One region of the Paraburkholderia sp. GAS42 genome, then DNA from elsewhere that is predicted to be linked to it. Evidence: predicted binding sites of a transcription regulator. Region 1 holds the regulator's gene; each other region holds the start of a gene.
The links. Region 1 encodes HrcA, which represses chaperone genes, less so after heat shock. Its sites were predicted from a motif close to TTAGCACTCNNNNNNNNNGAGTGCTAA; they were not measured.
Positions count from the first base shown of each region.

Region 2: rpoH (RNA polymerase sigma factor RpoH) is a predicted target of HrcA. The motif match lies at 1,886-1,912, and genes of this name have one in related genera.
Region 3: groES (co-chaperone GroES) is a predicted target of HrcA. The motif match lies at 2,921-2,947, and genes of this name have one in related genera.

Region 1 covers NZ_JBNDML010000012.1:19,046-24,700, forward strand. The annotation lists gene P3T16_RS18530 (RNA-binding S4 domain-containing protein) at 247-654, opposite strand; gene hemH (ferrochelatase) at 719-1,798, opposite strand; gene hrcA (heat-inducible transcriptional repressor HrcA) at 1,963-2,982, opposite strand; gene P3T16_RS18545 (NAD kinase) at 3,238-4,185, shown strand; gene recN (DNA repair protein RecN) at 4,315-5,655, shown strand, end outside.
Region 2 covers NZ_JBNDML010000025.1:54,104-59,758, forward strand. The annotation lists gene leuA (2-isopropylmalate synthase) at 1-485, shown strand, start outside; gene P3T16_RS29180 (nuclear transport factor 2 family protein) at 620-1,003, opposite strand; gene P3T16_RS29185 (acyloxyacyl hydrolase) at 1,053-1,613, opposite strand; gene rpoH (RNA polymerase sigma factor RpoH) at 1,971-2,906, shown strand; gene cydP (cytochrome oxidase putative small subunit CydP) at 3,206-3,469, shown strand; gene P3T16_RS29200 (cytochrome ubiquinol oxidase subunit I) at 3,459-5,051, shown strand; gene cydB (cytochrome d ubiquinol oxidase subunit II) at 5,086-5,655, shown strand, end outside.
Region 3 covers NZ_JBNDML010000006.1:73,412-79,066, reverse strand. The annotation lists gene P3T16_RS11300 (TrlF family AAA-like ATPase) at 1-2,367, opposite strand, end outside; gene groES (co-chaperone GroES) at 3,020-3,310, shown strand; gene groL (chaperonin GroEL) at 3,365-5,005, shown strand; gene P3T16_RS11285 (ATP-binding protein) at 5,628-5,655, shown strand, end outside.

The DNA of each region.
Region 1 (5,655 bases):
CGAAAAGACACGTTTACCCTAACAGGTGTAAGCTTCGCTGCAACCCATTGCCTTAACTGCTTTACCACCCAGCCAGATCGCCGTTTCAATCCCGCATCCATGAGGGGAGTACCGTGAAACTGACCTTCGCAATCTCGGTGGTCGCTCTGGTACTTATCGCGGGTACCACGACCATCTGTATGTCCGGGGCCGTCAACGAAAGCACGACCGAATACGGTGGTGTGCATCAGACGATGGAAAACCTGTTCAATTCCCACCTGAAAGTTTGTCGATAACGCGCCGGTCACGCTTGGTCGGCCGTCCTTGCATGGCCGCGGCCGGCTCGCGATACGTCTTGCGTCGCTCCTGTTCCAGCAAACGCTTTTCCCTGCCTTCGGATGTTTCTGCGTAGAGCGTCTGCGCGATGGTTGCCGGACCCCGCACGTCGCAGATTCCCAGCACCTCCACCTGCCATAAGACCTGCTCGATCTGGATTTCGACCGGGTCGCCCACGCGCACATCCTTCGACGGTTTCACCGTCGCGCCGCCGATCCGCACGCGCCCTTTCTCGACAGCGTCCGCCGCCAGCGAGCGCGTCTTGAAGAAGCGCGCGGCCCAGAGCCATTTGTCGATGCGCAGACGCGCGCCCGGTTCAGTGTCAATCCTGTAGTTCATTGAAGCTTCCGTCCTGACGGGACGCCCCGCCCTGTGTTAGCCCTTCTCAACCCTTCTCAACCCTTTACGCCTGCGCAACCGCCGTTCCCTGCACAGGCGCCGGCTGGATCACCGGCCAGCCCTGCAGATGCTGCGCGACGATCTCGCCCAGCGCCGCGATCCATGCTGAAGACGCGTTGACGCAAGGGATGCGGTGAAATTCCTTGCCGCCCGCGTGCAGAAACTCGTCACGCACCTCAAGGCCGATTTCCTCGATCGTCTCCAGACAATCGGCGGTGAAACCTGGACAGAACACGTCCGCGCGGCGCACGCCCGCGAGACCGAGCTCTTTCAATGTCGGTGCCGTGTAGGGCTGCAGCCATTCAGCACGCCCGAAACGCGACTGGAACGTAATCCGGCATTCCACCGGCGACAGATGCAACGCGTTCATCAGCAGCGCGCCCGTCTGCTGGCATTGCTCGTGATACGGATCACCCAGATCGAGCGTGCGTTTCGGCACGCCGTGAAAACTGAGTACGAGCTTGTCGCCGTTCGCAAAGTCCGGATGGCCGTGCGTCTGCCAGTAGTGGCGCACCTGCGCGGCCAGCGCAACGATGTACGCAGGATGATCGCAATAGTGACGCACCGTGCGGATTTCCGGCTGGTTGCGCATGCGCCGAAGGGCGACGAAGGCCTCGTCGAATGCGGTGGCTGTCGTGGACGACGAATACTGCGGATACATCGGCACCAGCAGCACGCGCTCCGCGCCCGACAGTTTCAGCTGGTTCAGCATCGCGGGAATGCCCGGCGTGCCATAACGCATCGCATAATCGACGATCACCTGATAGTCGTTCAGATGCAGCAGATGCCGCAGCGCTTCCACCTGCTTTTCCGTATGCACACGCAGTGGCGAGCCTTCCGGCATCCACACGGCTGCGTATTTCCTGGCCGACGCGCGCCCGCGAAACGGCAGGATCAGCAGACGCAGAACCACCTGCCAGACCACAGCCGGAATCTCGACCACGCGGGGATCGGACAGAAACTGCGCGAGATAGCGGCGCACGGCGCGAGGCGTCGGTGCATCCGGTGTGCCGAGATTGATCAGCAACACCGCGACACGATGTGACGTAGCGGACTGCGAAGGCCGCTCGAGATCGAAACGCATAGTCAGTTGGCCTGGTGGCGTGCTGCAGGGAAACGGTTCAGGTGAAGCCCATTATAGCGGCGCGGTTTTCCGCCGATAGCTGGCCATTCGGCCTATTGGCGCAGCGCGCGCCATCGCGCATCATCTGTCTCAAGAGATGCGCGACGAGCGGTGTGAGCCCTGTGCTATTGCTGGCTGAGGCTCATCGAAAGCAGCCGTGCGGTGATGTCGACGATCGGAATCACACGGTTGTAGGCCATGCGCGTCGGCCCGATCACGCCGAGCGTGCCGACGATCTTGCCGTTCACTTCGTACGGCGCTGTCACGACGCTCATTTCTTCGATCGGCACGAGATTCGATTCACCGCCGATGAAAATCTGCACGCCTTGTGCGTGACTCGACACGTCGAGCAACTGAAGGAGGCTGGTCTTCTGGTCAAACACATCGAAAAGCTTGCGCAGCCGCGCCATGTCCGACGAAAGGTCGGCGACCTCGAGCAGATTGCGCTCACCCGAAATCAGCACCGTCTCGCCGGGGTCGGTGTCGTCGGTGCTGGCGGTGACGGCTGCGTGCATCAACGTTGTCATGTCGCCGCGCAGTTCGTCGATTTCGTCGCGCAGGCGGCGACGCACTTCGTCAAACGAAAGGCCCGCGAAATGCGCGTTGATGTAATTGGAGGCTTCCACCAGTTGCGACGGCGAGAAGTCGCGCTGCGTCGCCATCATGCGGTTTTGCACGTCGCCTTCGGGCGTCACGATGATAAGCAGGATGCGCTTGTCGGACAGGCGCATGAATTCGATCTGCTTGAACACGTGGCTGCGCCGCGGCGTAAGCACGACACCCGCGAATTGCGACAGGCTGGACAGTACGCTCGCCGCCGCCGCGACGATCTTTTGCGGCTCGCCGCCCTGAAGCGTGGTTTTGACCGTGCGCATGACGGCTTCCTCGTCGGCGGCGGACTCGACGGTGAGCATCGTGTCGACGAAAAGGCGGTAGCCGCGCGGCGTCGGAATGCGTCCCGCAGAGGTATGCGGGCTGATCACGAGCCCGAGATCCTCGAGGTCCGACATCACGTTGCGGATGGTCGCAGGACTCAGTTCGAGGCCCGAGTAGCGGGAAAGCGTGCGCGAGCCGACCGGCTGACCTTCGGCGATATAGCGCTCGATCAGCGTTTTAAGGAGGGTTTGTGCGCGAGGATCTAGCATGACGGAAAATTTTAGCTCAACGGCGGCACTACAGGGAGCGATTACGGAACGTTTCGCGACATTTACAGGTTCGCGCGGCAACCTGCGCCTCGCGAAGTACGATGTCGCAGCGACACTCCGCCGGTCGGCTTGTCAACACTGGTTCACCATTCTAACGACAAACCCGCGCATACCGCGCGGCGGGTCCCTTCACCGCGCGACGCCCCGGCAGGTGGCGCCTGGAGCGGCACCTCGTGCCGCTCCGCTTCGGCCACAATGGGAAAGGTTCTTTTCGACGCACAGCTATGGTGTAATGCCGGCATGCAAGTAACCAGCCAGTTCAAGACCGTCGCGCTAGTCGGGCGCAGCAACACGCCAGGCATCGGTGAGCCGCTGACGGCGCTCGCCTCGTGCATTGCAAAGCGCGGCTTCGATGTCGTGTTCGAAGCGGAGACGGCCCACGAAATCGGCGTGACCGGCTATCCGGCGTTGCGTCCCGCCGAGATTGGCGCCCGCGCCGACGTCGCGGTGGTGCTGGGCGGCGACGGCACGATGCTCGGCATGGGACGTCAGCTGGCGCCCTATCGCACGCCGCTGATCGGTATCAATCATGGCCGGCTGGGCTTCATCACGGACATCCCGATTTCGGACATGCAGGAAATCGTCCCGCAGATGCTCACTGGCACTTTCGAGCGCGAAGAACGAACGCTGCTCGAGGCCCGCATTATGCGCGACGGCGAGGCGATCTATCACGCGCTGGCATTCAACGACGTGGTGGTCAACCGGAGCGGTTTCTCGGGCATGGCGGAACTGCGCGTCTACGTCGACGGGCGCTTCATGTACAACCAGCGCTCGGACGGGCTGATCGTCGCCACGCCGACTGGCTCGACGGCGTACGCGCTGTCGTCGTCGGGGCCGATCCTGCATCCGGAACTGCAAGGGCTCGTACTCGTGCCGATTGCGCCGCACGCGCTGTCGAACCGCCCGATCGTGATTCCGGACGATTCAGCGGTCAGCATTCAGATCATTTCGGGGCGTGACGTGAACGTGAACTTCGACATGCAGTCGTTCACGGCGCTGGAACTGAACGACACCATCGATGTGCGTCGTTCGCGCCATACCGTGCCGTTCCTGCATCCGGTCGGCTACAGCTATTACGCGACGCTGCGCAAAAAGCTCCACTGGAACGAACACCCGTCGCTCGCCGACGATCCGCAGACCTGAACCGGCCACCGAACGATCGAATGACCAGATGACCGACATGCGCGACCGCGCAGGAACGCAATAGCGCAACAACCAACCGCGCCGCCCGCTTCGAATTCGCCGCTAAAACAGCTAACCAGACCATACTCCATGCTTCGCCATCTCTCGATACGCGACTTCGTGATCGTCGCCGCGCTCGATCTTGAATTCGACAGCGGCTTTACGGTTTTCTCCGGTGAAACAGGTGCAGGCAAGTCGATCCTGATCGATGCGCTCGCACTGGCGCTCGGCGCGCGAGCGGATGCGAGCGTCGTGCGCACAGGCGAGTCACGCGCCGACATCACCGCCGGGTTCGCGACCCACGCGCAGGTCGAACGCTGGCTCGACGAGCAGGCGCTCGGCGCCGACGCAGAAGACGCGCACGGCAGCACGGTCATGCTGCGCCGGGTGGTCGATGCGAACGGCCGCTCGCGTGCATTCATCAACGGCACGGCGGCCACGCTCGCGCAACTGCGCGAAGTCGGCGAAATGCTCGTCGATATTCATGGGCAGCACGCGCACCAGTTACTGATGCGACCGGACGCGCAGCGCGAACTGTTCGACACGCATGCCGGGCTACTCGACACGGCGGCCAAAGTCACGCGCGCCTGGCGCAGCTGGCGCGAAGCAGCGCAAGCGGTGGAAACAGCCCAGACACGCGATCGCGAACTGCAACTCGAACGCGAGCGTCTTGCCTGGCAGCTCGCCGAACTCGACAAGCTCGCGCCGCAATCCGGCGAATGGGAAGAGGTCAACACCGAGCATCGCCGGCTCTCGCACTCGGCGAACCTGATCGAGGGCGTAGAGGCCGCGCTCGGCGCATTGTCCGAATCCGACGAGGCGATGATCACGCATCTCGGCTCGATCATCTCGAAGGTGCGCGATCTTGCCGAAATCGATCCTGCGTTGAACGATGCGCTCGCCGCGCTCGAGCCCGCCGAAATCCAGTTGCAGGAAGCGTCGTACTCGCTCTCGCATTACGCGCAGCGGCTCGAGCTCGATCCCGACCGGCTCGCCCAGGTCGAAAAGCGCCTCGAAGCATTGCATTCGATGGCGCGCAAGTTCCGTCTTCAGCCGGAAACCCTGCCCGAAGAACACGAAACTCGCCGGGCGCAACTCGCCGCACTCGATGCCGCTGCGGATCTCGACAGCCTCCGCGCCGCCGAAGCCAAAGCAAAAGAAGCGTATCTCGCCGAAGCAAAGGTACTGTCGAAGTCGCGCACGAAGGCAGCCAAAGCGCTCGGCTCGGCAGTCACAACCGGCATGCAGGAACTGTCGATGGCCGGCGGCAGCTTCGAAGCGGCGCTTGTGACGCTACCGGAAGGTGGCGCGCATGGCATGGAACAGATCGAGTTTCGCGTCGCGGGCCACGCAGGCGTACCGTTGCGGCCGCTCGCGAAAGTCGCGTCAGGCGGCGAACTGGCCCGGATCAGCCTCGCGCTCGCCGTGATC
Region 2 (5,655 bases), on a different contig from region 1:
GTATGGGCTTCACGCCGCCGCGTCGCGTGCAGATCGAGTTCAGCCACGCCGTGCAGACGGTCGCGGATCAATCCGGCGTCGAAGTCACCGGCGACGCGATCTGTGCGCTCTTCGCACGGGAATACTTCGATACGGACGGCCCGGCGGCGCGCGTCACCGCGTCGACCGTACGCTGGGAGAACCGCGACGTGACCGTCGTCGGATCGGCTGATGCACGCGCCGAAAGCGGCGGCGAATCGCACGCGCAGTCTGTGGCACGGGCGATGACGACGGCCGCGGGTCAGTCGATCGAAATCACGTCGTATGAAAGCCTGCGGACGACGGACGGCCGCGTCGCGGCGTTTGTCGGCTGCCGCGTCGACGAGCAGCCGGTACGGTACGGCGTTGGCGTGAGCGAGGACGATGCGACTGCGGTCGTCGATGCGGTCGTCAGCGGTGTCAACCGCGCGGTATGGGCGCCGGTCGACCGGCGGGTCGCAGCGTAGGCGTAGAGGTAAGCGTCAGAAAAAACGGCTGACACGCGACACACCCAGTGCCGAAGCGTCGAAACATGACGCAACGTCACGCGTAACGCGCCCAGGCGGCTCACAAGGCGGCCTGGCGATGGAACCTACCGGGTTCACTCGATCGCGCAGCGCGTCGCCTGCCAGGCGATCAGACGCCAGCGGCCCGCTTCCTGCGTCTGGATCGCCGTGTACGCGATCGGGAAGAGCAGCGCGCCATTGTTCGCTTCCATCTCGATCAGCGCACGGCCCGTGACAACGCAGGTCTCATTGCCCACCGCGATCACGTCCTGCGACTGGATCTCGATCTGACGGTAACGACGGCGGCCGGCCGTGATGGCGTCGATGAACTGCTGCTTCGACTCGCGCTTGCCGTTCGTATGGACGTAGATCACGTTGTCCGACAGCAGCGTGTCGAGCAGTTCACCGTTGCCGTCGACCATCGCGCGAAAGCGGTCCCGCTCCAGCCCGCGAATCGCCTCGATCACTTTTGCCGCCATCGCTCAGCCCCCTTGCATCGAAGGGCGCCGCGCGCGGCAACGCCGATCGTCAGAAGTTGTATTGCAGATATAGCTGGGTGAAATTTATACCAGGATTCGGCTCTTTGATACCGGCGTTCGACATATGCTGGAAACGAAAGCCCGCCGCGTACTGCTGACGGTCGCCAAACTGGGCGCCGACGCCCGCCATATCCGCGAACTGAAACGCCGTCGATAGCGTGTACGAGCGGGAAATCGTCGGACTGGTCAGCACACGCACGCCGACGCCCGCCTCGATAAACGGCCGGAACCAGCCTGAACCCTTGATGAAGCGGATCACCGGCGTGACGCCGAGTTCGCCGGTGTTTTTGTGGACGTCGCCCTCACTGCTGTGCCACCACGCGACGTGCGCCTCGCCGATCAGCGAAAAATGCCACCCGCCGATCTCCCACCACGTCAGATCCGGATCCCAGACAACGCCGAGATCAAGCTTGTTGACGTGATGATCGGCCATCCCGCCCGCAACCTGAACCCCGAACTGATCCGCGGCGGCCAGCCCCGAAAAGGTCAGCAGCCCCAGAACGAACGCGCATCGAAGCGCCGGGCCGAGACTTGAGTTTTTCTTTTTCATTGAACACCCTCTGCCCAATCTTCAGGGTCGCCGCGAGGCGGTTGCCAACGTTTTCGAGATAAGCCGGTTAAAAAAGAACCTTATCCAAGAGAAGGGATTGACGCAAATAGTTCCTTTAGATAAGACGAAAACCGGTCGTTCTATCGCGTTCTCTACCGCGACGGGTAAATTGTACGGGCCAAGCAAAGTTTTTGCAGTTGGCGTACGATGCTATTGAACATCAAGTTTCGATAGGATTTACGGAACTCTCAAGTCCCTACGGCCTCTAAGTATTAGCACTCCTGTTACCAGAGTGCTAACATCCACGGGAGTCGTTTTCTGACTGAGCTTTTGGTTGATTCCATAGGAGTTTCTTACGTGAGCAATGCACTGACCCTTCCGAGTACTCTGAGCCCGTCGTCGGCTAAGGCCGCTCCGGCAGGTGCACTGGCGCTCGCGCATTCTTCATTGCTGCCCGGCCAGCTGGGCAATATCGACGCCTACATCCAGGCCGTTAACCGGATTCCGATGCTGACGCCGGCGGAAGAACGCCAGTTCGCCACCGAATTTCGCGAGCAGAACGATCTTGGTTCCGCCCGCCGTCTGGTACTGTCGCACCTGCGGCTTGTCGTGTCGATCGCGCGTAACTACCTGGGCTATGGCCTGCCGCATGCAGACCTGATCCAGGAAGGCAACATCGGCCTGATGAAGGCCGTGAAGCGCTTCGATCCGTCGCAGAACGTGCGTCTGGTTTCGTACGCGATGCACTGGATCAAGGCCGAGATCCACGAATACATCCTGCGCAACTGGCGCATGGTGAAGGTCGCCACCACCAAGGCGCAGCGCAAGCTGTTCTTCAACCTGCGCAGCCACAAGCAGGGTTTCCAGGCGTTCACACCGGAGGAAATCGAAGGCCTCGCGACGGAACTGAACGTGAAGCGCGAAGAAGTGGCCGAGATGGAAACGCGTCTGTCCGGTGGCGATATCGCGCTGGAAGGTCAGGTCGAGGACGGTGAAGAAGCGTATTCGCCGATCGCCTGGCTCGCCGATTCGCACAACGAGCCGACGGCCGTACTCGCCGCACGTCAGCGCGACAAGCTGCACAGCGACGGCATCGCCAGTGCGCTCGAAGCGCTCGACGCCCGCAGCCGCCGCATCATCGAGGCACGCTGGCTGAAGGTCGAAGACGACGGTTCGGGTGGGTCGACGCTGCACGAACTCGCTGATGAGTTCGGTGTGTCGGCGGAACGTATCCGTCAGATCGAGGCGAGCGCGATGAAGAAAATGCGCGGCGCATTGAGCGAATACGCGTAACGCGCCAGCCGGTTTGTTCGGCACATGTAGCACACCAGGCCCTGCCTTCGAAAGATGGCGGGGCTTTTTCTTGTCTGCCTCTCAATTCCCGAGTCATTTCCGGGACAGTCGCGCCCTTTTAGTTGACGCAACGCAAAGAGCGCGGTGATACTGGTTTCGCGGGTTCGCCTTCGCGACCGTATGCCGCAGCGTGGAACGCCCGCGTCGACTGGCCCGCTCCTAAAATTCCGTTATGCATTGCCTGGCCGCGCCATGCGGCCCGACCGGCATTCCTCTCATGGAGCCGTCATCGACCGATCATGACCATAACGCTGAATCACAGGACCCCCGCTGCTCACCGAAGCCTGCGCGCGCGTTGCACCGCATGGGCGCGCGGCCCGACCTTCGCACGCGACATCGTCATCGTGCTCGCGATCAAGTTCGCGCTGCTGATGATCCTCAAATACGCATTCTTCAATCATCCGCAGGCGGAGCACATGTCGCTGCCGCCCGCGGTCGTCGCGCAGGCGCTACTCGCCATTCCCGCATCGCATCCGTCTCAAGGTGATACTCATGCCCGCTAGCGAAGTCGTCGATCTTTCGCGCTTACAGTTCGCCGTTACGGCGCTCTACCATTTCCTGTTCGTACCGCTGACGCTCGGCCTTTCGTGGCTGCTCGTCATCATGGAGTCGGTCTACGTGATGACCGGCAAGCAGATCTACAAGGACATGACCCAGTTCTGGGGCAAGCTCTTTGGGATCAACTTCGCGATGGGTGTCACGACCGGGCTCACGCTCGAGTTCCAGTTCGGCACGAACTGGTCGTACTACTCGCATTACGTCGGCGATATTTTCGGCGTGCCGCTGGCCGTCGAAGGGCTGATGGCGTTCTTTCTGGAGTCGACCTTTGTCGGCCTGTTCTTCTTCGGCTGGAACCGGTTGTCCAGAGTGCAGCATCTGACCGTCACGTTCCTGGTCGCGCTCGGGTCGAATCTGTCGGCGCTGTGGATTCTGGTCGCGAACGGCTGGATGAACAATCCGGTCGGCGCCCACTTCAACTACGAAACGATGCGGATGGAACTGTCGAGCATCTTCGACGTGCTGTTCAATCCGGTCGCGCAGGTGAAGTTCGTCCACACGGTGTCGGCGGGTTACGTGACAGCGTCGATGTTCGTGCTCGGTGTGTCGTCGTGGTATCTGCTGAAGCGTCGCGATACAGAATTTGCATTGCGTTCGTTTGCGATCGCGGCAGGCTTTGGTCTCGCGTCGACGATATGCGTGATCGTGCTCGGCGACGAATCCGGCTATCGCACGGGTGAAGTTCAGCAGGTCAAACTTGCTGCCATTGAATCAGAATGGGAAACGGCGCCCGCGCCTGCACCGTTCACGATCTTCGGTATTCCGAACCAGCAGGAAGAGCGAACCGACTATGCGATCCGGGTACCGTACGCACTCGGCATCATCGCGACCCGTTCGCTCGATGAACCGGTGCTCGGCCTGAAAGACCTGATGGCGCATAGCGAAACGCGCATCAGGAATGGCATGCTCGCGTACGGCGCGTTGCAGCAGCTAAAAAGCGGCGACGACACCGACGAAGCCCGCGCGACGTTCGACGCGCACAAGGCCGACCTCGGCTACGGCCTGATGCTCAAGCAGTTCACGACCAACGTCACTGACGCCACGCCTGATCAGATCAGGCAGGCCGCTAAGAAGACGATCCCGCCCGTCGCGCCGGTGTTCTTCTCGTTCCGCCTGATGGTCGGCCTCGGCATCCTGTTCCTCGCGACGTTCGTGCTCGCATTCTGGTTCTGCGCGCAACGCTCGCTGCTGCTCGACAAACGCCGCTGGTTCCTGCGCTGGGCCGTGTGGGCGATCCCATTGCCGTGGCTTGCGGCCGAGTTCGGCTGGATCGTCGCTGAAGTGGGCCGTCAACCGTGGACCATCGCGGGCATTCTACCGACGTCGCTGTCCGCTTCGAGCCTGCAGCCCAGCGATCTGTATCTGAGCCTCGCCGGTTTCGTGGTGTTCTACACGGCGCTCTTCATCATCGAGATCATGCTGATGTTCAAGTACGCGCGTCTGGGTCCGTCGTCGCTGCACACGGGCCGCTATCACCACGAGCAGGACACGCTGGCGCCGGCACTGGCTGGCAAGCCCACTGCGTAATTCACCACCAATCTGTTCAACGGGAAAATTCATCATGGATTACGCAACCCTCAAACTGGTCTGGTGGGTGCTGATCGGCGTGCTACTGATCGGCTTCGCGCTCACTGACGGCTTCGACATGGGCGCGGCGATCCTGCTGCCCTTCATCGGCAAGACCGACGGCGAGCGACGCATCGTTGTGAACACGGTCGGCGCCACGTGGGAAGGCAATCAGGTCTGGCTCATCACGGCAGGCGGCGCGATGTTCGCGGCCTGGCCGCTGGTGTACGCGGCATCGTTCTCCGGTTTCTATTTCGCGATGCTGCTTGTTCTGTTCGCGCTGTTCTTCCGGCCGGTCGGCTTCGACTATCGCAACAAGCGCGAGGATCCGCGCTGGCGCACGGCGTGGGACTGGGGTCTGTTCATCGGTGGCTTCGTGCCGGCACTCGTGTTCGGCGTCGCGTTCGGCAACCTGCTGCAAGGCGTGCCCTTCGAGTTCGATACCGATCTGCGCGTGACGTATCACGGCGGCTTCTTCGCGCTGCTCAATCCGTTCGCGCTGGTGTGCGGGCTTGTCAGTGCGTCGATGCTCGCGGCGCACGGCGCGGCGTTCGTCAAGATGAAA
Region 3 (5,655 bases), on a different contig from region 1:
CTCGCGAATCAGGTTATTGCCTTGAATCAGGTCTTGGACAGGTTTGAAGAGGTCTTCACGAGCCTTGCGCTGCGCGTCAAGAACGCCAAAAATTTCTCCGGTCAGTTTGTGTCGTAATTCGCGGTGAGCGGCGAGGTGTGCTGGCAGCTCGTCAAGTTGCTTGATGCGTGCTTGTAAACCGAGTAGTGAGTCGGGAGCATCAGGTGCTCCGGTCAGTTCAGCAAGCTTTGCGTTCCAAGTTTCGAGGGCTTGGAGGTTTTGCTGGTAAACCAATTGGGGTGCATTCAGCTTTGCATTCAAGGCGATCTGATCAGTTGCCAGCTTGCCCCTTTGTTCCACACCTGCGTCGGTATCGGTCTTGAGCTTTGTTAGTCCATCTGGAATCGAACGCTCGATATCGTCCAACGCTTGTGCGCTTACCTTGAGGGTGACCAGTTGCTCCGGCGCCAATCCGAGGACGCCGAGATCCTTAGTGGTGTCTTCGACGAACTGCTTGTGTGCACGCTCTAAGACACGGAGTCGTTCGCGAACGTTTTGGATGGCCTTGAGTTTTCCGGCCAGCGCTAGCTCGCGAGCGCTGTTCGCTGCAGCGGCCTCTTCGAGTGCCTTCAACTTGACCGCAATGGATTCGAGTTGCGTCGCGGCGTCTTGCTGTTCGGACGTTAGTTCGGCTGCAGGCTTCGGCACAACGGTCGGTTTGAGTTTGTTGTGCTCATCGATCTGACGGGTCTTGACGAGGAGGATTTCTTGTAGCGCACTCTTGACGTTTGGTTGAAGCTGCTCTTCGAAGGCGGTGATCTCTTGGTTAATCCGGTGGAGGTCCTTCCGAAAGTCATTCAGCTGGATACGAAAGCCGCTCTCCTGCTGATCGATCAGTTGATCGAAGTCAAGTGCGCCAAGTCGAATGGCTTCGCCAGCGTGAGAGAAGATGACTGCGCGAAGCTCCCTTTCGAACGCATTCGAACTGCCGCTCACGTGAGCGTTGCAGAGATCTTCAAAGTGGCCCTGCGGGATATAGCGAACCATTTCCACCTTATCGGCCGGCGGATCGTCGTTCAGGTTGCGGGTTTCTTCAGTCGAGTCTAGCCACGTTAGCTTCCCCGCGAAGTTTTTCGCAGGGTCACCTGATTTTCCGCGAAAGCGGTTCTTCTGTAAAAACGAGAAGTGGAGCTTCTGGCGGGAGTTTCCGAGAAGGGCAATCACATCGGCGAGTGCGCTCTTGCCGCTTCCCTTGTTGCCGATGATGGCGACGAGATCAGGATTGAGCGGCAAGTTGGCGCCGTCGAGCCACGAACCGGGAGCCGTCAACACTTGTTTGCTGACCGACACTCGATCAATGAAGAACGTCTTGTTCGTCTCGATTTCGAGTTGTTTCGGTGGACGCAGACCAATGAAGGAACGTTTGGCCGGTTCCCAAATAGCCTGTTGGAGTCCCTGGAAGGTCGGGTCAGCTTTTATCCAGGTTATCTTACCGGACGGGTAGTCACCATAGCCGCGCCTGTCGTTGTCGCCTTTAACACCAACGAAACAATGTGCGTCACTGCCAGAAACAACGAGACGGGGAACATTATCGAGACCTTCCTGGAATTTCTCCAAAAAAGCCTTGTTCTTGTCGGTCTCCTCCCCGACGAAACAGCTACGAAGATGTGGGTCGCGAGACTCGAAGATCGGCGATGACTTAAAGAGTCCGATGAAGTAGGCGTAGTGGTCTTGCCATTTGACTTCGGCCAAGCCGTCGCTCGTGTCGTACGGCATGAAGCCAATCGCCAATCCGTCCTCTACTTGTTCAATTGCATCGCGGTAGCTCTCCGCAGTAATTTCTGCCATCGAGGCTCCAGCGTAGAGCGCCTTGGCGTCGTCTGCCATGTCGATCTTCTTGAAGGCGTGGACCTTCAGAATATCTTCTGACGAGTGGCGTGCCAGTGAGGCAAGTGCGTCGTTCGAGAGAGGGCGGTCAATGATGGCGACACGAAGAGCAGCCTTGAAATCGTGAAGCATTTGATCCGGAATTTCATCTGAAAACAGAACGTGCGCGTTAAGGCGTCCGTTTGGTGACCTCATCGGTGCCATGAGGCGCAGTTCGATCCCCGGAAAGACCTTCTTGTGCAGCTGCGGTGCTCCGGCCTCCTTGAGTCGACGCTTCAACGCGAACCAGCCGTCAAAGGTCCAGTAGTCCATCAACGCAAAAACCGCGGGCTCCGCAGCATTCATAGCGACAATCATTTCGTCGACGAGAGACCGATTGCTCGCAGAGTTTGAATCGGCGTCAAATTTGGCTCCTTGCCAGTGAAATGATGCCGGCGTGTGGACATGTAGATCCCATTGCCGCCATTCTGAGCCACGCTCAAATCCATTCGGGGATGCCATTGTGTGCCCTCTCATCCAGCTCTTTTGTTTTTGATAGTTGACGGCACGTTCGCTCTTCGCGCTGGGGGGCGCAGATATACCCACATGCCTTCGGGATCATTGTCCGGCATCTGGGATCCGGTCGAGCAGCATGGTAGTGCCTCCAGATGAAATTTGTCTGAGGGAAAAAGATTTCCGGAGATCTTTCAGTCTGAAAAGCTGGTCACGGAGAACGATAAGATGGCGGGGGCTGTGCTCGCGTGATCATTTCGAGATCCCCGAGCATGACGAGGAGTGTGATCTTCTCGGGGTTTGCCCTGGCGTGAACGTCAGCCATCAAGATTTGCGGGCGGATACCGCTAAGAACGACTCGGTGTCATGCCCCACGTACGACAAGGCAGAACAGAGCGTTTTATTCTAAGTGATTGTTTTTATATGGAAATAACGACATCTCGGCATCCGGGCGTAGGTCGCGAGTTCAAACTTAAGTGAACAAAGTTCAAAGTTAAGTGAATCTCGACATTCGGAAACCCGCCAAACCCCTTCTTGAATTTGTCACCACCCGTCCATATAATTAGCACTCGCTGCACGAGAGTGCTAACAACATTTCCGGTTGGCCCTGCCAGCCGGGTTTTCTCAGCGTTCTTCAGTCTCAATCAAGAGAGGAGTATGTATGAACCTTCGTCCTTTGCATGATCGCGTGATCGTCAAACGTCTGGATCAAGAAACCAAGACCGCGTCGGGCATCGTGATCCCCGAAGCCGCAGCGGAAAAGCCGGATCAAGGCGAAATCCTCGCAGTCGGCCCGGGCAAGCGTGACGACAAGGGTGCACAGATTGCGCTCGACGTGAAGGTGGGTGATCGCGTCCTGTTCGGCAAGTACGCTGGCCAGACCGTTAAGGTCGACGGCAACGAACTGCTGGTGATGCGCGAAGAAGACATTATGGCCGTGGTGCAGAAGTAAGCGAAAAATCGCTGAAATCCCGGTTATATCCCAAAGAATTCAAGGAGTTTGAAGATGGCAGCTAAAGACGTCGTATTCGGTGATTCCGCCCGTGCCAAGATGGTTGAAGGCGTGAACATCCTCGCGAACGCTGTGAAGGTCACGCTGGGTCCGAAGGGCCGCAATGTGGTCCTGGAACGCAGCTTCGGCGGCCCGACGGTCACGAAGGACGGTGTGTCGGTCGCGAAAGAGATCGAACTGAAAGACAAGCTCCAGAACATGGGCGCGCAAATGGTCAAGGAAGTTGCTTCCAAGACCAGCGATAACGCAGGCGACGGCACGACGACGGCAACCGTTCTCGCGCAATCGATCGTTCGCGAAGGCATGAAGTACGTTGCATCGGGCATGAACCCGATGGACCTGAAGCGCGGTATCGACAAGGCTGTGACGGCCGCGATCGAAGAACTGCGCAAGATCAGCAAGCCGTGCACGACGAACAAGGAAATCGCCCAGGTTGGCGCGATTTCGGCTAACAGCGATTCGTCGATCGGTGACCGCATCGCTGAAGCGATGGACAAGGTCGGCAAGGAAGGCGTCATCACCGTTGAAGACGGCAAGTCGCTGCAAGACGAACTCGACGTCGTCGAAGGTATGCAGTTCGACCGCGGCTACCTGTCGCCGTACTTCATCAACAACCCGGACAAGCAGGTTGCTGTGCTCGAAAACCCGTTCGTGCTGCTGCACGACAAGAAGGTTTCGAACATTCGTGACCTCCTCCCGGTGCTCGAGCAAGTTGCAAAGGCTGGCCGTCCGCTGCTGATCATCGCTGAAGACGTCGAAGGCGAAGCACTGGCAACGCTGGTGGTGAACAACATCCGTGGCATCCTGAAGACCGTTGCTGTGAAGGCGCCGGGCTTCGGCGACCGTCGCAAGGCGATGCTCGAAGACATCGCTATCCTGACGGGTGGCCAGGTCATCGCTGAAGAAACCGGCCTGACGCTCGAAAAGGCAACGCTGGCTGAACTGGGCCAGGCGAAGCGTATCGAAGTGGGCAAGGAAAACACGACGATCATCGACGGCGCTGGCGAAGCAGCAACGATCGAAGCACGCGTGAAGCAGGTGCGCACGCAGATCGAAGAAGCAACGTCGGACTACGACCGTGAAAAGCTGCAGGAGCGCGTGGCCAAGCTGGCTGGCGGCGTTGCAGTGATCAAGGTCGGTGCTGCGACCGAAGTCGAAATGAAGGAAAAGAAGGCACGTGTCGAAGACGCACTGCACGCAACGCGCGCAGCTGTGGAAGAAGGCATCGTGGCCGGTGGCGGTGTTGCGCTGATCCGCGCACGCTCGGCAATCGCTGGTCTGAAGGGCGCTAACGCCGATCAGGACGCAGGTATCAAGATCGTGCTGCGCGCGATGGAAGAACCGCTGCGCCAGATCGTCACGAACGGTGGCGAAGAAGCCAGCGTCGTGGTGGCAGCAGTTGCAGCAGGCAAGGGCAACTACGGCTACAACGCAGCAACCGGCGAGTACGTCGACCTGGTCGACGCAGGTGTTGTGGACCCGACGAAGGTGACGCGCACGGCGCTGCAAAACGCAGCTTCGGTCGCAGGTCTCCTGCTGACGACGGACGCAGCTGTCTGCGAACTGCCGAAGGAAGATGCTCCGATGGGCGGCGGTATGCCCGGCGGCATGGGCGGCATGGGCATGGACATGTAATTTCGCCTGGAGCCTGCAAAGGCTTCAGCTCGAAACACATGCGGGGCGCGCCTCGAAAGGAGCGCTCCCCGAAACGAAAAACTCGCAGAAATGCCCAGCCCTTCACTTAACGTGTTAATGAAGCGGCTGTGATTCCCTCGGATGCCCCTTACGTCATAGACTTCCGGGGCATTTTCTTGTTCGAAGAATTTTCTGCTGGCGACCAATCACAGTCTCCGCCCCGCCCAAAAAAAAGCCGCCGACAAATTCTTTGCGCGCGACGCCAATCCTATTGGCGACGGATCCGGTATTCTTCGACTGCCCGGCCAAGACCAAACCTCTTGGCCCAGCCTTCATTGGCGGCGGCCTTTATCCTGCATGCGGAAGAAGCTCTGCCACGCAGGTTTGCATTTTTTTCACTCCGAATCAATAACATATTCCCTCGATAAAAATAGCGTACCAAAAAGTACGCTATTTTTTAATATATCAGTCGTGAACTGAGTGCCGTGGCGCGATCGTGCCCTGTCGCCGTTGCAGCCCTTCCGATGGACACGAGTTGACTCATGTTTATCTTTTAAATTCAACGGTTTGCGACGATGTATAAATTTGCGTACAATTTAGTACGCAAATTTACGGGGGCGGTATGGCGGATTGGCGTTTTTACGGTCGGC